One region of the Rhodococcus indonesiensis genome, then DNA from elsewhere that is predicted to be linked to it. Evidence: riboswitches for the same ligand, from Rfam matches in the RefSeq annotation. Region 1 holds a riboswitch; the other holds the start of a gene.
What was found. Region 1 has a riboswitch for cobalamin ahead of cobN (cobaltochelatase subunit CobN). Riboswitches for the same ligand answer to the same signal wherever they lie in the genome.
Positions count from the first base shown of each region.

Region 2: another riboswitch for cobalamin. It lies ahead of ACM26Y_RS04640 (ABC transporter substrate-binding protein); the one in region 1 lies ahead of cobN (cobaltochelatase subunit CobN).

Region 1 covers NZ_CP180630.1:4,241,433-4,249,291, reverse strand. The annotation lists gene ACM26Y_RS19500 (precorrin-2 C(20)-methyltransferase) at 1-18, opposite strand, end outside; gene ACM26Y_RS19495 (precorrin-8X methylmutase) at 15-665, opposite strand; gene ACM26Y_RS19490 (cobalamin biosynthesis protein CobG) at 662-1,732, opposite strand; cobalamin riboswitch at 1,725-1,952, shown strand; gene cobN (cobaltochelatase subunit CobN) at 2,019-5,627, shown strand; gene cobF (precorrin-6A synthase (deacetylating)) at 5,624-6,397, shown strand; gene ACM26Y_RS19475 (DUF6790 family protein) at 6,362-6,883, opposite strand; gene ACM26Y_RS19470 (hypothetical protein) at 7,017-7,529, opposite strand; gene ACM26Y_RS19465 (PepSY-associated TM helix domain-containing protein) at 7,564-7,859, opposite strand, start outside.
Region 2 covers NZ_CP180630.1:989,394-997,252, reverse strand. The annotation lists gene ACM26Y_RS04645 (FecCD family ABC transporter permease) at 1-957, opposite strand, end outside; gene ACM26Y_RS04640 (ABC transporter substrate-binding protein) at 954-1,982, opposite strand; cobalamin riboswitch at 2,101-2,220, opposite strand; gene ACM26Y_RS04635 (hypothetical protein) at 2,655-2,903, shown strand; gene ACM26Y_RS04630 (hypothetical protein) at 2,922-3,257, opposite strand; gene ACM26Y_RS04625 (LLM class F420-dependent oxidoreductase) at 3,381-4,358, opposite strand; gene ACM26Y_RS04620 (hypothetical protein) at 4,549-4,776, opposite strand; gene ACM26Y_RS04615 (hypothetical protein) at 5,243-5,818, shown strand; gene ACM26Y_RS04610 (cytochrome P450) at 6,040-7,245, opposite strand; gene ACM26Y_RS04605 (LuxR C-terminal-related transcriptional regulator) at 7,500-7,859, shown strand, end outside.

The sequences.
Region 1 (7,859 bases):
CCGTCCGGTGTCGTTCACTCCGCCTCCTGGGCCAGGGCATTGATCGCGGACGACGCCATCGCCGAGCCGCCGCGCCGTCCCCGCACGACCAGGTACGGGATCTGCAGCGGATGCGCGGCGAGCGCCTCCTTGGATTCGGCGGCGCCGATGAACCCGACCGGCACCCCGACGATCGCGGCGGGCCGGGGGCCGCCGGCGTCGATGAGCTCGAGCAGGTGGAACAGCGCGGTGGGTGCGTTGCCGATCGCGACGACGGCGCCGTCGAGGCGGTCCTCCCACAGCGACACCGCCGCGGCCGAGCGGGTGGTGCCCCACGCCGACGCGAGATCGGGTACCTGCGGGTCGCGCAGGAAACACAGCACCTCGTTGTCCGCCGGCAGCCGGGTGCGGGTCACCCCGGACGCGACCATGTGCGCGTCGGTGAGGATCGGCGCGCCGGAGCGCAGCGCCCTGCGCGCCGCGGACACCAGGTCCGGGTGGATCGCGAGGTCGCGGGTCAGGTCGGTCTGCCCGCAGGCGTGCACCATGCGCACCGCGACCTTCTCGGCGTCCGCCGGGATCGCGGACAGGTCGGTTTCGGCGCGGATCGTCGCGAACGACCGGACGTAGATGTCGGCGCCGTCGGTGACGTAGTCGTAGCGGCGGGGTGGGGGGGACAGGGTCATGCCGGGTTCCTCGCGAGCAGAAGCGTGTGGGGGAAATTCGGTGCGCCGCAGGACCGTTCGCACCCCACGACGTGCAGGTGGCCCGGTGGCGGCGTATCGGCGACGGTGCGACGGGCCGTGGCACGGGTGTCGCCCTCGGCGAGGCTACACCGCGGCGCGCCGGTGCATGCGGTGGTGCGGGTCCACGGCGACGTGCCGTCGAGGACGAACCCGGCGTCGTGCAGCGGCTGCGGATCGTGCTCGCCGGGCAGGACCAGGCCGCGCCACGGGGTGACGATCACGTCTCGTTTGGGCAGCGCCGCCACCATCGCGGGGGCGAGGATGCCCAGCGGGACCAGGGCCGAGACCGCTCCGGGCAGGGGGCCGTACGGCACGGTGTACCGCGCGGGCGGCGGCAGCGGGGCACCACCGCCGAGTTCGGCGCCGGCCTCCGGCAGTCGGTGCACGTGCCAGCTGGTGTCGCGGATCGCCGCGAACCGTTGGGCGAGGTCGACCAGGGTCCCGACGACCCGCCCGGCCGGCACCACCGGGCCGGAGCGCCGGCCGATCGTGACGCGGAACAGTCCGGGTTCGACGGCCACCGCGGCGAGGTCGCAGCGCAGGGTGGTGACGTCGCCGCGGCCGTCGTCGAGCCCGAACAGGAACCGCCCCGGCAGCTGCGCGAGGGTGGGCTCGGCGCACAGGGCGGCGTCGAGCGCGCCGATCAGCGGGCGGATGTCGACACGGCCGCCGGTGATCCCGGACAGCGGCGAGGCGACGATGTTGCGGACCCGTTCGTGCGACGGCGCCGGCAGGAACCCGGCCGCGGTCACCGCCTCGACCAGGCCGGCCGGCACCCCGCCGCACGCGTCCACCTCGACGCCTCTGAGCTGCAGGTTTCCGCGCGAGGTGAGGTGCACGTCGCCGTCCGCGAAGGCGACCGACGCATCCGACAGCGCCTGCAGGCCGCCGTCCGGGAGCCGGCCGCCGGGCGCGCGCAGCCGCACCAGCGCGCCGTCGGCGGCGAGGTGGGGGCGCAGCAGACCGGGACACCGATCCTGGGCCGGCGCCGGGGGAAGGTCGACCATGGGGGCACATGGTTGCACACGTGCGCTACGCTCCACCTGCCGTGGTGCTCGGGAAGCCGGTGTGAGACCGGCGCGGCCCTCGCCACTGTGAGCGGGTAGTTGCTCGCCCTCGTCCGGACCGGTCCGCCGGTCCGGAGACCACTGGACGCACGTCCGGGAAGGTCGGCGCAGCAGCGACGATCCGTCAGCCAGGAGACCGGCCACGGCACGGGAAGTCCACGAGGGTTTGGAGACTGAACATGACCGAATTCGTGCTGCGCGGAATCGAACTGCGCAGGACCCGGCCGTGACGCGGCTCGCACTGCTGTCCACGTCCGACACCGACCTGCTGTCGGCGCTGAGCTCCGACGCCGAGTACGCGCTGGGCAATCCGTCGCGCCTCGACGTCGGCACCGAGCTGCCGCGCCTGCTCGACGGCGCCGACCTGGTGATCGTCCGCATCCTCGGCTCGGTGCGGTCCTGGCAGCACGGCATCGACGCGGTCCTGGCGCACGGCGCACCCGTCGTCGTGCTCGGCGGCGAGCAGCTGCCCGACGCCGAGCTGATGAGCCACTCCACGGTCCCCGTCGGCATCGCCACCGAAGCCCACGCCTACCTGGCGCAAGGTGGACCGGCCAACCTGGCCCAGCTGCACGCCTTCCTGTCCGACACCGTCCTGCTCACCGGCGAGGGCTTCGATCCGCCGGCCGCGCTGCCCGAGTGGGGCAGCCACGCGCCCGCCGCGCCCGATCCCGCCCTGCCGAAGGTGGGCATCCTGTACTACCGCGCCCACGAGACCAGCGGAAACACCCGCTTCGTCCGTGATCTTGCGCAGGAGGTCGACGCCACCGGCCGCGCCGTGGCCGTGCCGATCTTCTGCTCCACCCTGCGCGGGGCCCCCGCAGATCTGCTCGCCGAACTCGGCACCCTCGACGCCCTGATCGTCACCGTCCTCGCCGCCGGCGGTACCCGCCCGGCCACCGTCTCCGCCGGCGGCGACGACGATGCCTGGGACGTCGGAGCGCTTGCCGCCCTCGATGTTCCGATCCTGCAGGCGCTGTGCCTGACCTGGGGACGCGACGCGTGGGCCGAATCCGACGAGGGTGTCTCCCCACTCGATTCCGCGACGCAGATCGCCGTCCCCGAATTCGACGGCCGCATCATCACGGTGCCGTTCTCGTTCAAGGAATTCGGCGCCGACGGCCTACCGCGCTACGTCACCGACCCCGAAAGGTGCCGTCGCGTCGCCGGGATCGCCGTCGCGCACGCCCGCCTGCGACGAATCCCACCGGCCCGGCGGCGGCTGGCGATCATGCTCTCGGCGTATCCGACGAAGCACTCCCGCGTCGGCAACGCCGTCGGCCTGGACACCCCCGTCTCCGCGATCCGGCTGCTGCGCGCGCTGCGCAAGGGCGGCTACGACCTCGGCGACGGATTTCCCGGCCTCGACACCGAGGACGACGCCGAGGCGGGCAACGCGCTCATCCACGCCCTGATCGCCGCGGGTGGCCAGGACGAGGAGTGGCTCAGCGCCGAGCAGATGGCGGGCAACCCGGTGCGGGTGAGCGCGGCGCGCTACCGCGAGTGGACGGCGGACCTGCCGGCCGAGCTGACCGGCGCGATGACCGAGGCGTGGGGCGAGGCCCCGGGCGAACTGTTCGTCGACCGCAGTGCCGACCCGGACGGCGAGATCGTGCTCGCCACCCTGCAGGCCGGCAACGTGGTGCTGATGATCCAGCCGCCCCGCGGGTTCGGCGAGAACCCGGTGGCGATCTACCACGATCCGGACATGGCACCGTCGCACCACTACCTCGCCGCGTACCGGTGGGTGGAGAACGGCTTCGGGGCCGACGCCGTCGTCCACCTGGGCAAGCACGGCTCGATGGAATGGCTGCCCGGTAAGAACGCCGGCCTGTCGGCGGCCTGCGCGACCGACGCCGCCGTCGGCAACCTGCCGCTGATCTACCCATTCCTGGTCAACGATCCGGGGGAGGGCGCCCAGGCGAAACGACGCGCCCACGCCACCATCGTCGACCACCTGATCCCGCCGATGGCGCGGGCCGAGTCGTACGGCGACATCGCCCGGCTCGAGCAGCTGCTCGACGAGTACTCCAACATCGCCTCGATGGACCCGGCCAAGCTGCCCGCGATCCGCGCCCAGATCTGGACGCTGATCCAGGCCGCGAAGCTCGACCACGACCTCGGTCTCGACGACCGCCCGCACGACGCCGAATTCGACGACTTCCTGCTGCACGTCGACGGCTGGCTGTGCGAGGTCAAGGACGCGCAGATCCGCGACGGCCTGCACGTGCTCGGCACGGCGCCCGTCGGGGAGGCCCGCGTGAACCTGGTGCTGTCGGTGCTGCGGGCCGCGCAGGTGTGGGGCGGCAAGGCGCACGCGGTGCCCGGGCTGCGCACCGCGCTCGGTCTGAAGCCGGATGCGCCGCTCACCGAGACCGACGCGGTCGAGTCCCAGGCCCGGGCCCTGGTGCAGGGCATGGAGGACGCCGGCTGGCGCGTCGAGTGCGCTGGCACTGTCGTCGAACAGATTCTGGGACAGCAGGATCCGGAGGTCGAGCGGGTGCTCGCCTTCGCCGCCGAGCAGGTCGTGCCGCGCCTGGCCCGCACCACCGACGAACTCGACGCGGTGCTGCACGCCCTCGACGGCGGTTACGTCCCCGCCGGTCCGTCCGGGTCGCCGCTGCGCGGCCTGGTCAACGTGCTGCCCACCGGTCGCAACTTCTACACCGTCGACCCGAAGGCAGTGCCGAGCCGGCTGGCCTACGACACCGGCGTGGCCCTGGCGAACAACCTGCTCGACCGGTACCGCGCGGACACCGGCGACTACCCGCCGTCGGTGGGTCTGTCGGTGTGGGGAACCTCCGCGATGCGCACCTCCGGCGACGACATCGCCGAGGTGCTCGCCCTGATCGGCGTGCGCCCCGAATGGGACGCCGAGTCCCGGCGGGTGCGCGAGCTGACCGTGATCCCCCTCGACGAACTCGGCCGGCCCCGCATCGACGTCACCGTCCGCATCTCCGGGTTCTTCCGCGACGCCTTCCCGCACGTCGTCGCGATGCTCGACGACGCGATCCGCACCGTCGCCGCCCTCGACGAACCCGACGATCTGAACTTCGTGCGCGCGCACGCCCGCCGCGACGAGGCCGAGCACAGCGACCCCGAGCGCGCGGTCCGGCGCATCTTCGGTTCCCGGCCCGGCTCCTACGGTGCCGGCATCCTGCCGCTCATCGACTCCGGGAACTGGCGCAGCGACGCCGATCTCGCCGAGGTGTACACCGCGTGGGGCGGATTCGCGTACGGGCGGCACCTGCACGGTGTCCCGGCCGCGGACGACATGCGTGCCAACTACCGGCGGATCGCGGTGGCGGCGAAGAACACCGACACCCGCGAGCACGACATCGCCGACTCGGACGACTACTTCCAGTACCACGGCGGCATGGTCGCCACCGTACGCGCGCTCACCGGCGCGGACCCGAAGGCGTACATCGGCGATTCCACCACCCCCGACCAGGTCCGCACCCGCTCGCTGGCGGAGGAGACCGCCCGCGTGTTCCGGGCCCGGGTGGTCAATCCGCGCTGGCTCGCCGCGATGCGCCGGCACGGGTACAAGGGGGCGTTCGAGCTCGCCGCGACCGTGGACTACCTGTTCGGTTACGACGCCACCGCCGGCGTCGTCGCCGACTGGATGTACGAAACCCTCGCCCGCACCTACGCGCTCGACCCGGAGAACCAGCAGTTCCTGCGCGAGGCCAACCCGTGGGCGCTGCGCGGCATCGTCGAACGGCTCTCCGAGGCCGCCGACCGAGGGCTGTGGGCCGAGCCGGATCCGGCGACGCTCGCGGAACTGCAGCAGGCCTACCTCGACGTGGAGGGCGACCTCGAGGATCGCGGATGAGAAGGCGGCTGCGGCTGATCGGGATCGGGCCGGGTGGTCCCGACGACCTCACCGTGGCCGCGGTCCGGGCGCTGAACGAGGTGGACGTGTTCCTCGTCGCCGACAAGCAGCGCGGCGTCGACGATCTCGTCGCCGTGCGGGAGGAGATCTGCCGCCGGCACGTCACCGGCGACTACCGGGTGATCACGGTGCCGGACCCGCCGCGCGACCGGACCCCGTCCGCCTACGGCACCGAGGTGCGGGACTGGCACGCGGCCCGCGCCGCCGCCTACGAGTCGGTGCTGCGCGAGCAGGTCGCGCCGCACGAGACCACCGGATTCCTCGTGTGGGGCGATCCGAGCCTGTACGACAGCACCATTCGCGTCGTCGAACGTATACGTGACCGGGGCGTGCTCGACGTCGACTACGACGTGGTCCCGGGGGTGAGTGCCGTGTCGCTGCTCGCGGCGCGGCACCGGTTGGTGCTCAACCGGATCGGCGGCCCGATCACGATCACGACGGGCCGGTGCCTCGCGCACGAGGTCGCCGCCGGGGGCGACAACCTCGTGGTGATGCTCGACGGCGCGCTCGAATGCGCCCGCCTCGAGGGCGACTGGCACATCTGGTGGGGCGCCGACCTCGGCACGTCCGACGAGGAACTCGTCGCGGGTCCGCTGCACCGGGTGCTGCCGGAGATCGAGCGGGCCCGCGCCCGCGCGAAGGCGGCGCGCGGCTGGGTGATGGACACCTACCTGCTACGTCGCGCGGGCGGCGTCGGCGCCGGCTCCTGACCGGGTGAGGGGAACGGCGTCGCCGCCCCGCCGGTACGACGCCGCGTACAGGGCCCACGCCACGATCGGCAGGATGATGTCGAACCACAGCGGGAAGCCGACGTTGCCCGGCTCGGTGTTGTCCTTCGCGAGCCAGAAGTACAGATGACCGGCGGCGTCGCCGAAGTACTGGACTGTCGTCACGACGATCGTCGCGAGCCAGAACCCGCCGCGGAAGCGGTAGCACAGGATGCCCGCCACGCCGATCGCGAGATCGCCCATGGCGTTCTCGAACTGGAAACCCCCGTCGCCGCGGGTGTATCCGATCATCTCGGCGGTTGCGGGACCGTCGAAGACGTGGAACGCGGCCCCGATCACCGAGGCGACGCCGACTGCCGCCACGAGCCACCACACGAGGTAGGTGTCGATGCGGGCGGTGCCGCGGCGGTGGCGGGACTGCAGGAATGCGCCGACGAGAGCGACGACGGCGAGTACGGCGGTCGGCACGGCAACTCCCTTCGTGGGGCAGCCGCGTCGGGCCGCTTCACCGGCGAAATGTACGCCGCGGCCGGCCTGCCGCGCAGTGGAACGCCGGGACATCCGCGCGGTGCGCGGATGCCCCGGCGCCAGAGCATCGGCCTCAGAGCACCGGCGTGGTCACCGGCTGCGGCCGCCGGTCGGTGGGGGAGCGGCTGAGCACGACGGGCAGCCACTGCGAGGTCAGCGCCACCATGCCGAGCCAGGCGAGCACCATTCCCGCGCCGGGGGCGTGCGGAGTCTCCACCGGCATGCCGTTCTGCGACCAGTAGCCGAGCAGCCCGAACAGGGACGCCAGGCCGGAACCGAGCATCGACGCCGACGCGAGCCGCCAGCGGTGCGTGCACAGCGCCGCGGTGGACGACACCACGCCGAACACCACAGCGAGGGTCACGAAGACCCGCATCGGCACGGTCGTCGTGGCCTCGTGCCCGAACCACGTGCCGAGCACCGTCCACGACCACTCGGTATCCGATTGCGGCAGAAGCAGACCCAGTACCACCGCGACGATGCAGGCGACGAGGACGCGGTGTCGCCGACCGGCGTCGAACTCCCCGGCGATCTTCCGCTCGATGCGGGCGAACTCCTTACGGTATGCGGACAGATCGTCGCTCACCGGCACTCCTCGTCGATAGGCACACGAGGGTTCATTATGCGCGTCCCCGGCTACGCCACCCGACGGCGGTGTCGACGAGGAGGAACGCCAGCAGGCTGAGCCCGAGCACCGGGGCGAACCACCCCACCACCGCGGCGGCGATACCGATCGCGACCGCCGGAACTGCGCCGATACGACGCAGCGCACCCCGGGACGGGGCCCGGCCGACGGACCACGCCGAGCCACGGGTGGGTCGTCGCCGCCACCACAGCAGGTAACCGCGCACCACCACCGTGACCAACGCCACCGCCAGCAGCGCCAGCGCGACCTGCGTGATCAGCCCGAACATAA
Region 2 (7,859 bases), 2.3 Mb from region 1:
CGCCACGGGGATCGACCGGACGCTGTTGCGGCCGACGAGGTGACCGGCGACGTGCGGGATCAGCAGTCCGATGAAGCCGACGGTCCCCGAGACCGCCACTGCCGCGGCGGTGAGCAGCGAGACCGCGAGCAGGATCAGGATGCGGAACCGCCGCACGTCCAGTCCCAGCGCGGTCGCCCCGTCGTCGCCGACGAGCAGCAGGTTCAGCTGGCGGCCGCACAGCAGGACGCCGCCGCCGACGACGAGCAGGACCAGTGCGGGCACGGTCAGCATCGACCAGGTCGCATCCCCGAATCCTCCTGCCAGCCAACGCATCACGGTGCCAAGCTGATGGTCGTCGCCGAGGACCAGCAGGGTGAAGGTGGTCGCCGCGGAGAACACCATCGACATCGCCACGCCGACGAGGACGATCGCGGTGACGGCGTGGGCGCGCACACTGACCGCGACCGCACCGGCCAGCGGGACCAGGGCTCCCAGGAAGGCCGCGAACGGCAGGGTGAAAACACCGAGTGCGCCGCCACCGACACCCAGGACCGTCACCAGCACCACCCCGAACCCGGCACCGGAGGACACGCCCAGCAGATAGGGATCTGCGAGCGGATTGCGGGTCACCGCCTGCGCCACCACGCCGGCGATCGCGAGCGCGGCACCGACGACGGCGGCCGTCAACGCTCGGGGCAGGCGGGAGTCGACGACGATCGCTTCCCGCGCCGCGGTCCACCACGGCGTGAAGGTTCCCGGTGCGAGGCGGTGCACGACGATCGCCCACACGTCGCCGAAGGGGATGTTCACCGTGCCCAGCGACACGGCGCCCGCCAGCGCCAGCACGAGCGCGGCGAGCAGCGGCGGCAGGATCAGCCACAGTGAACGATGTGGCGCGCCCCCGGCACTCTCCCGGACCGCCGGGGCCGGCGCGTGCGGCGACGAGGGGCCGGTCAGGGTGCCGGCGGAGGTCATTGCGCGTCCGGGAACGCGGCCGGGTGCAGTCCGCGGGCGATCGTCGCGACCGAGTCGACCATGCGCGAACTCTCGAAGAAGTCGTCGAGCGGCACGACGACGAAACGGTCGTTACGCACGGCGGGCGTGGTGGCCACGATCGGCTGGTTCTTCAGATAGGCGATCTTGTCCTGAGCGCTGGTCGCGCCGTAGTCGAGTACGACGATCGCCTCGGGCGCACGCTCACCGACGATCTCCCAGCCGGTGGTGAAGTACGGCTTCGGGCCTTCGGCGGTGATGTTGTCGGCGCCGGCGTAGTCGGCGATGAGGTTGCCGATGCCCACGCCACCGACCGAGAGCGGCTCGGCTTCGCCGGAGTCGTAGAAGAAGGTGCGCACGGGTGCGACGCCGGCCTGCTCCAGCCGGGCACGTACCGCGTCGAGTTCGGCGGTGATCGACTCGGTCAGTTCCGCGGCCTGCTCCTCGGCACCGAGCAGAGCGCCGAGCTGGGCGAAGTCGTTCTCCAGCAAGGCGATATCGGAGAACCCGGCACCGCAGTACTCGGAGAACAGGAACGTGTGGATACCCGCCTGCTCGAGCGTGTCCCGACCCCGGCCGGTCTTGTCGTCGAATGCGCTGCGCATCCCGCCGACGACCAGGTCCGGTTCGAGGTCGCGGATCTGCTCGTACGTCGGGTACTCGGCGGCCAGCGACGGGATCGCCCGGAACTGCTCGGCCGTCTCGGGGAGCGGGTCGTCCTTCTCGCCGTACCCCATGCCGACGATGCGGTCCCCCACACCCATCTGGATCAGGGTTTCGGTGACGTGGTCGTTCATCGACACGATCCGCTGCGGAGGCGCGTCGTAGGTGGCGGTGCGACCGCAATTGGTGATCGAGACCGGTTCGTCGAAGGCCGCGGCGGACGGGCCGGCGCCGGTGTCGGTGTCGGCACCACGCGAACAGCCTGTCAGGGCCGCGGTGGCGACGGTGAGGACGGCGAGAGCCGCCGCGGCATCGCGGGCGGGACGGCGGAAGTCGACGGGCATGGGACCTCGTGCTCTGCTCAGGTGGCACGAGGCAGACTCCGGCACGGCAGCGGCCCCGGACAGAGGTCACCGACTACCCTGCTGGACTCCATCTCGTAGACCACGACGAAATACCGGAGTCGCGCACGTCCATGCAGGCGATCGGGCTCACCGTCGGGTGGACGGTCTACCGTTGCGGGTCAGCGCCGGACTCGGACCGGACTTTCCCTGCATGGGCGTCAGCAACGCTGCGGTCATTATGCATGTCGAGGATCGGCACGGATCGCAGGGCCGGTCCCGAATGCCCGGGTCCCCGGGACGGCGTCCGAGGCGCCGTCCTCTCGTCCGAGCCGGGTGCTCGAAATTCACCCCCGGTTTCACCCCGTTCGCGGGCCCTCACTCCGGCACCGCGGCAGGCTCCGATGCGTTGCACACGAGGGAGGCTGTCGGACAGGCCGCACTCTCGTGCAGCCGGAGCCGTCGCTCCCGGCCCCTCCTCGGAGGGGATCGCGCCGGAACGTCGAGTGGGGATGCGGACCGGCGGCCGGTCACCGCGCAGGGGGCGGTGGCCGGCGTCCGGGCGCGTGCAGGCCTGCTCCACGAAACCCAGAGTTCAAAATGCGGCCATCTGCCGGAGACCCACCGCCGCGACACTGGACGCACAAAGTGTCAACGACGGACGGGGAGACACTGATGTCCGAGAACTTCGCCCACCGAACCGATCCTCTCTTCGCTCTGCCGCCCGCGACGGCGCCCCACCCGATACGCCTCGACGACCCGGCCCCGGCCCGCACGATGCCCGGCCTGCGTCCGCGGCTGGGTAGCGTGCTCGGCACCGTGGTCTCCGCGGGGGCCGTCGCCACCATGGTCACCGGCTTCGTCGCGGTCGGTACCGCCGCCACCGTCTCCGGTCTGATCTCGGCGGTGCGGCTCGGTCCCTGAGCGTTCCGGGGAACTTCCTCAGTTGCCGAACTGCACGCTGTCGACGACGACGTCGGACCCGAACAGTTCGCGGGCACGGGCGAGGGCCGCGTGACGCACCTCCGGCTCCGACAGCCTGATGGGCAACGCCAGGGTCAGCAGCGCCGAACGACTGCCGGACCTGGGCTGGGTCCTGACCCGGCACACCCAGTCCACCGTTCCACCCTCCCGGCGCGACGCCAGCTCGGTACGCGCGACGTCGCGGGCCGAACACGGCAGGGCCGGATCGGTTGTGCGTTCGAGCTCGGCCACGAGGTCCTCGAGACGATCGGTGCGCCACTGACGCAGTCCGGCTACGCGCGTTTCGACGTTCATCTCGGCACCCTTCGACGCCGGACGACCGTCGGTTGCGGTCTCGGGACCACACGGATCCGAGGTCTGCGGCGTCAGCGAAAACTGACTTCTACCGAGACCATCGCGGTGGGAGCCGCCCGCGTTTCACGAGCCCGGCAGCAGACTCCGCAGCGCCGGCAGCAGTTCCCGTTCGGCCCACCGGATGAACGGTTCCTGCCGGTCACCGCCGATCTGGACGAGGGCGACCTCGGTGAACCCCGCCTCGACGAACGGCCGGACCTTGTCGACGTACTCGTCGATGTCGTCGCCGCACGGCAGTTGCGCCCCGACCTGTTCGGGCGTCACGAACTGGGTCGCGGCCGCGAACGAGGACGGTGCGGGCAGATCCGGGTTGACCTTCCAGCCGAGGCCGAACCATCGGAACTGCTCGTGTGCCCGCTGCACAGCCGCGTCCCGGTCGGTGTCGTAGGAGACGGCGATCTGCCCGACTCGTGGTTTGCCCGCTCCCCCCGCTTCGTCGAACATCCGGGTCAGGTCCGGCTCGGGTTCGGTGGCGACCATGAGGTCGGCCTTCTCCCCGGCGAGGGAGCACGACCGCGGACCGGAGACGGCGATCCCGATCGGCACCCTGTCCTCGGGCAGGTCGTACAGGTGAGCGGACTCGACGTCGAAGTAGTCGCCGCGGAAGTTCACGTTCCCCCCGTCGAACAGTGCCGAGATGATCTCCACGGCCTCGGCCAGCATCTCGTGCCGGGTGCCGACGGCGGGCCAGCCCTTGCCGACGACGTGCTCGTTGAGGTTCTCCCCCGCACCCAGTCCGAGGCGGAAGCGGCCCCCGGACAGGATCTGCATCGTCGCTGCCTTCTGCGCCACCACCGCCGGGTGGTAGCGCAGGATCGGGCAGGTCACGTAGGTCATCAGCGGGATCCGCTCGGTGGCCTGCGCCGCGGCGCCGAGGACGGACCACGCGTATCCGGAATGTCCCTGTTCCTCCAGCCACGGGTTGTAGTGGTCGCTGATCACCGAGAAATCGAAGCCGGCCTGCTCCGCCATCTGCACGTCGCGGACGAGGTGGTCGGGCCGGGACTGCTCGCAGAGCATGGTGTAGCCGAAGTCGGTCACTGTTCGTTTCCTCCCGTGGTCGGTGTCGGGCGCCGCGCCGAGGCCGGCGATCCACCGGATACCCAGCGGCCGTCTCGGTACACGACAGTCGGGGAGGAGCTACCGGGATACCGGCTGCGCATCTCGGTAGGCACGCCCGTCCCGTTGCGGCGGCCCGGCCGGGTCGCCGCAACGGGACGTCGCTCCGGGGTCAGACGAGGCAGACCACGAACAGGGGCACTCCGACGACCGGAACGAAGATCAACGGAACACAGACGACACCGAGCGGACCCAGCACCGCCGGCTGCACGAACTCGGCGACGGGGGCGGGTGCGGTGGGCACGGCCGGTGCCGCGGTCGCGGCTCCGGTACCGAGGGCGATCATGGGGGCCATGGCGGTCGCTGCTACTGCCGCACGAAACGTATTCCTGCTCATCATGTTTCTCCTTGCGCCTCGTGCCGCGACCGGTGTGCGCCGACGGCACGGAGATGGATCGGCTGTGTATCAGAATTGCCGACGAACTCGGCGGCGGCGACGGGGAAAACCCTGCATCCCGGCGACATGTCGCCACGTCCCGACGTCTCGGTGCCGGACCCCCGCTCCGCTCGATGCCACCTCGTTCGAGCCCCCTGCACACCTCCCCAGCGACGCCGAGCTCGGTGAGCGTCGTCCGGTACAGCTCCCGCGCCTCGTCGCCCGACGCGGTCTCACTCCGGCTTCACGGCCGCTGTCCCGATCCGGGATCGGATCGAACAGCGGTGTCCTGCACGGTTCCTTCTCTACTGAGGCGTTGCGGGGCTTCCGATGGAGTTCGTGATTGCTGACCTGGGACGCGGGGTAATCAGGGGTATATGCCCGCGCGCACCGACGCGTCCTACGCCCACATGCTCCGACGTCCGAGGCAGTGCGCGGCGACGACACACAGCAAGTGGGTTCGATCATGAAAATCGCGAAAACCAAAACCAGAGTCGAGGTTGCCGCTGCGGTCGGCGCCGGATACCTGCTGGGACGCACGCGCCAGTTGAAGTTGGCCGTGAAGATCGCCCGAGCGGGCGGGCGGTCCCCCAGTGGGCCTCAGGATCTGCTCGCAGAAGGAGCCGAGTTCCTCGCCTCGTCACCGGAGATCACGAAACTCGGCGACTCGGTTCGGGACGAGCTACTCGACACGGCGGCCGCCACGGTCGAGGCCACCGGCGAGCACGTCGGTTCGCTCCGCGACCGCCTCCGGTCGCGCGGCGCGAACGTCGTCGCCGGCGGCGGGCACCTGGCCGCGGGGGTGAAGAGGATCGGCCGTCGCGGGCATACTCACCCGCAGCACACTGCGGACTCCACTGTCGGCGAGGAACCGGAGCACGGAAAAGACGAGGACGAGGAAACGCCGCACCACACGAACAAGAGCGAGGACGAGAAACGACCACAGCCGTCCAGGGGCCGGGCACGTTTTGCGGCGGATCACGCCCACGCGCTGGACGATGCGTAACCAGCCACCGCCGGCCGAAACCACGCCGAAGGTGGTCGGGACTGATGGGAACAGGTGACATCCGAACTGTGGTGCCGTCAGGTACTGCCGGGCGCAAGGCCGGCCGCCCCACCTCGGAACCGCAACGACGCGCCGACAGCGGCGAGCGCGGGCCGCCTGACGCCGGAACCTGGGTGCAGGCGGGAGGGCACCTGGCGCGGCGGACCGGATCCGGGCCGGTCTCACACGCGTGCCGGCAGGGAGCCGAGGCCGCTGACGAACGCCGACAACAGCAGTTCGGGCTCGCCGACCGCGCGGATCCCTGGGTGGGCGGAGAGCAGTTCCTCGAGCATCACCCGCAACTCGGTGCGGGCGAGATGGGCACCGAGGCAGTGGTGGATGTCCTTGGCGCCGAACCCGAGATGTCTGCCGGCGTTCGGGCGGGTGATGTCGAACCGGTCCGGGTCCGTGAACACGGTGGCATCGTGGTTGGCGGACAGGTACCACATCACCACCTTCTCCCCCGCCCGGATGCGGGCGCCGCCGAGTTCGGTGTCGACGGTGGCGGTGCGGCGCATGTACGGCACCGGGGAGGCGTACCGGATCACCTCGTCGATCGCGCCGTCGATGCGGGTGGCGAATTCGGTGCGTAGCAGCCGCAGCTGGTCGGGGTGCGTGCTGAGCAGGTGCAGCGCCCATGCCAGCGCTTGCCGGGTGGTGTCGAAACCGGCGGTGAGCAGCAAGATGACGAACGAGCCGAACTCGGACGGGGTCAGGGACCGTCCGTCGACGACGGTGGTCATCAACGTCGAGGTCAGGTCCTTACCCGGCTCGGTCCTGCGCCTCTCCCCCAGATCCAGGGCGTATCCGTAGATCTGGGCCAGTCCCAGTGCACCCCCGGGCGCGGTCGCGAAGTCCTCCCCGCCCCCGAGGATCACCTCGCCCGCCAGGTCGACGATCCGCGGCCGATCCGGGTCGGGGATGCCGAGCAATTCGCAGATCACCTGCACCGGCAACCGGCCGGCGACTCGGTCGACGAAGTCGAACACCTCCCCCCGCGGCAGATCGGCGGCGATCCGGCGGGCATGCCCGCGGATACGGTCGGTGATCGAGCGGACCGAGGCCGCGGTGAACGCCGATTGCACGATCGAGCGCAGGCTCCGGTGGCGGGGATCGTCCATCGCGATCATCGACATCGCGAACTCGCGGATCTCGGCTGGGACGTCGTCGATGGTGAAACCTTGTGCCGAGGAGAACAGCTCCGGGGTACGGCTCACCGCGACCACGTCGTCGTAGCCGACCACCGACCAGAAACCCGGACCCGTGACTTCGGCGTGGAACTCGATCGCCGGCCGGGCACGCAGCGCCTCGAACAACGACAACCGCCCGGCGAAACTCCGGTCCCAGAAGGCACGAGTTCCCGGCGACATCATCTCGGACACCGACATGGGCCCCTCACTTCATGTCACAGCGCTCCCCGTTACCGCAGTGACCCTACTGCGCGCCTACCCCTCAGCCGGGCATCACGCCCGGTATCAGGGCCCACGTATCAGGGCCTACGTATCAGGGGACGCGAACGAGCGTGCCGCGGACCTCCCCGCCCCGTACCGACGGGTCTCGTTTCGGTGGAGCCGGGCGTCCGGTGCTTCCATTTCGGTTGAGAAGAGGGGTTCCGGCCCCGGCCCGGGGCTACGGTGAATCTGTGCTGCTCGGGCGGGGACCGGAATGCGCACGCATCGATCGGCTGCTTGCCGCCCTCCGGCAGGGAGCGGGTGGTGCGCTGGTCCTGAGCGGCGAAGCGGGCATCGGCAAGACCGCTCTCCTCGACTACGCCCGCGATCATTCCGGCGGACTCCGGGTGCCGGCGGTCTCGGGCGCGGAGGCCGAAACGTCCTTCCCCCTCGCGGCACTCGAACGGCTGCTGACGGTGATGCCGGCCCACGCGGCGCCGGCACCCCGGGCGCTGCGCGGCTCCGCCGAGCGTGAGATCCCCGACCCGGAGGACCGCTTCGCGGTGGGCGCCGAGTTCTTGCGGACGCTGACGGCAGCCGCCTGCAGCACG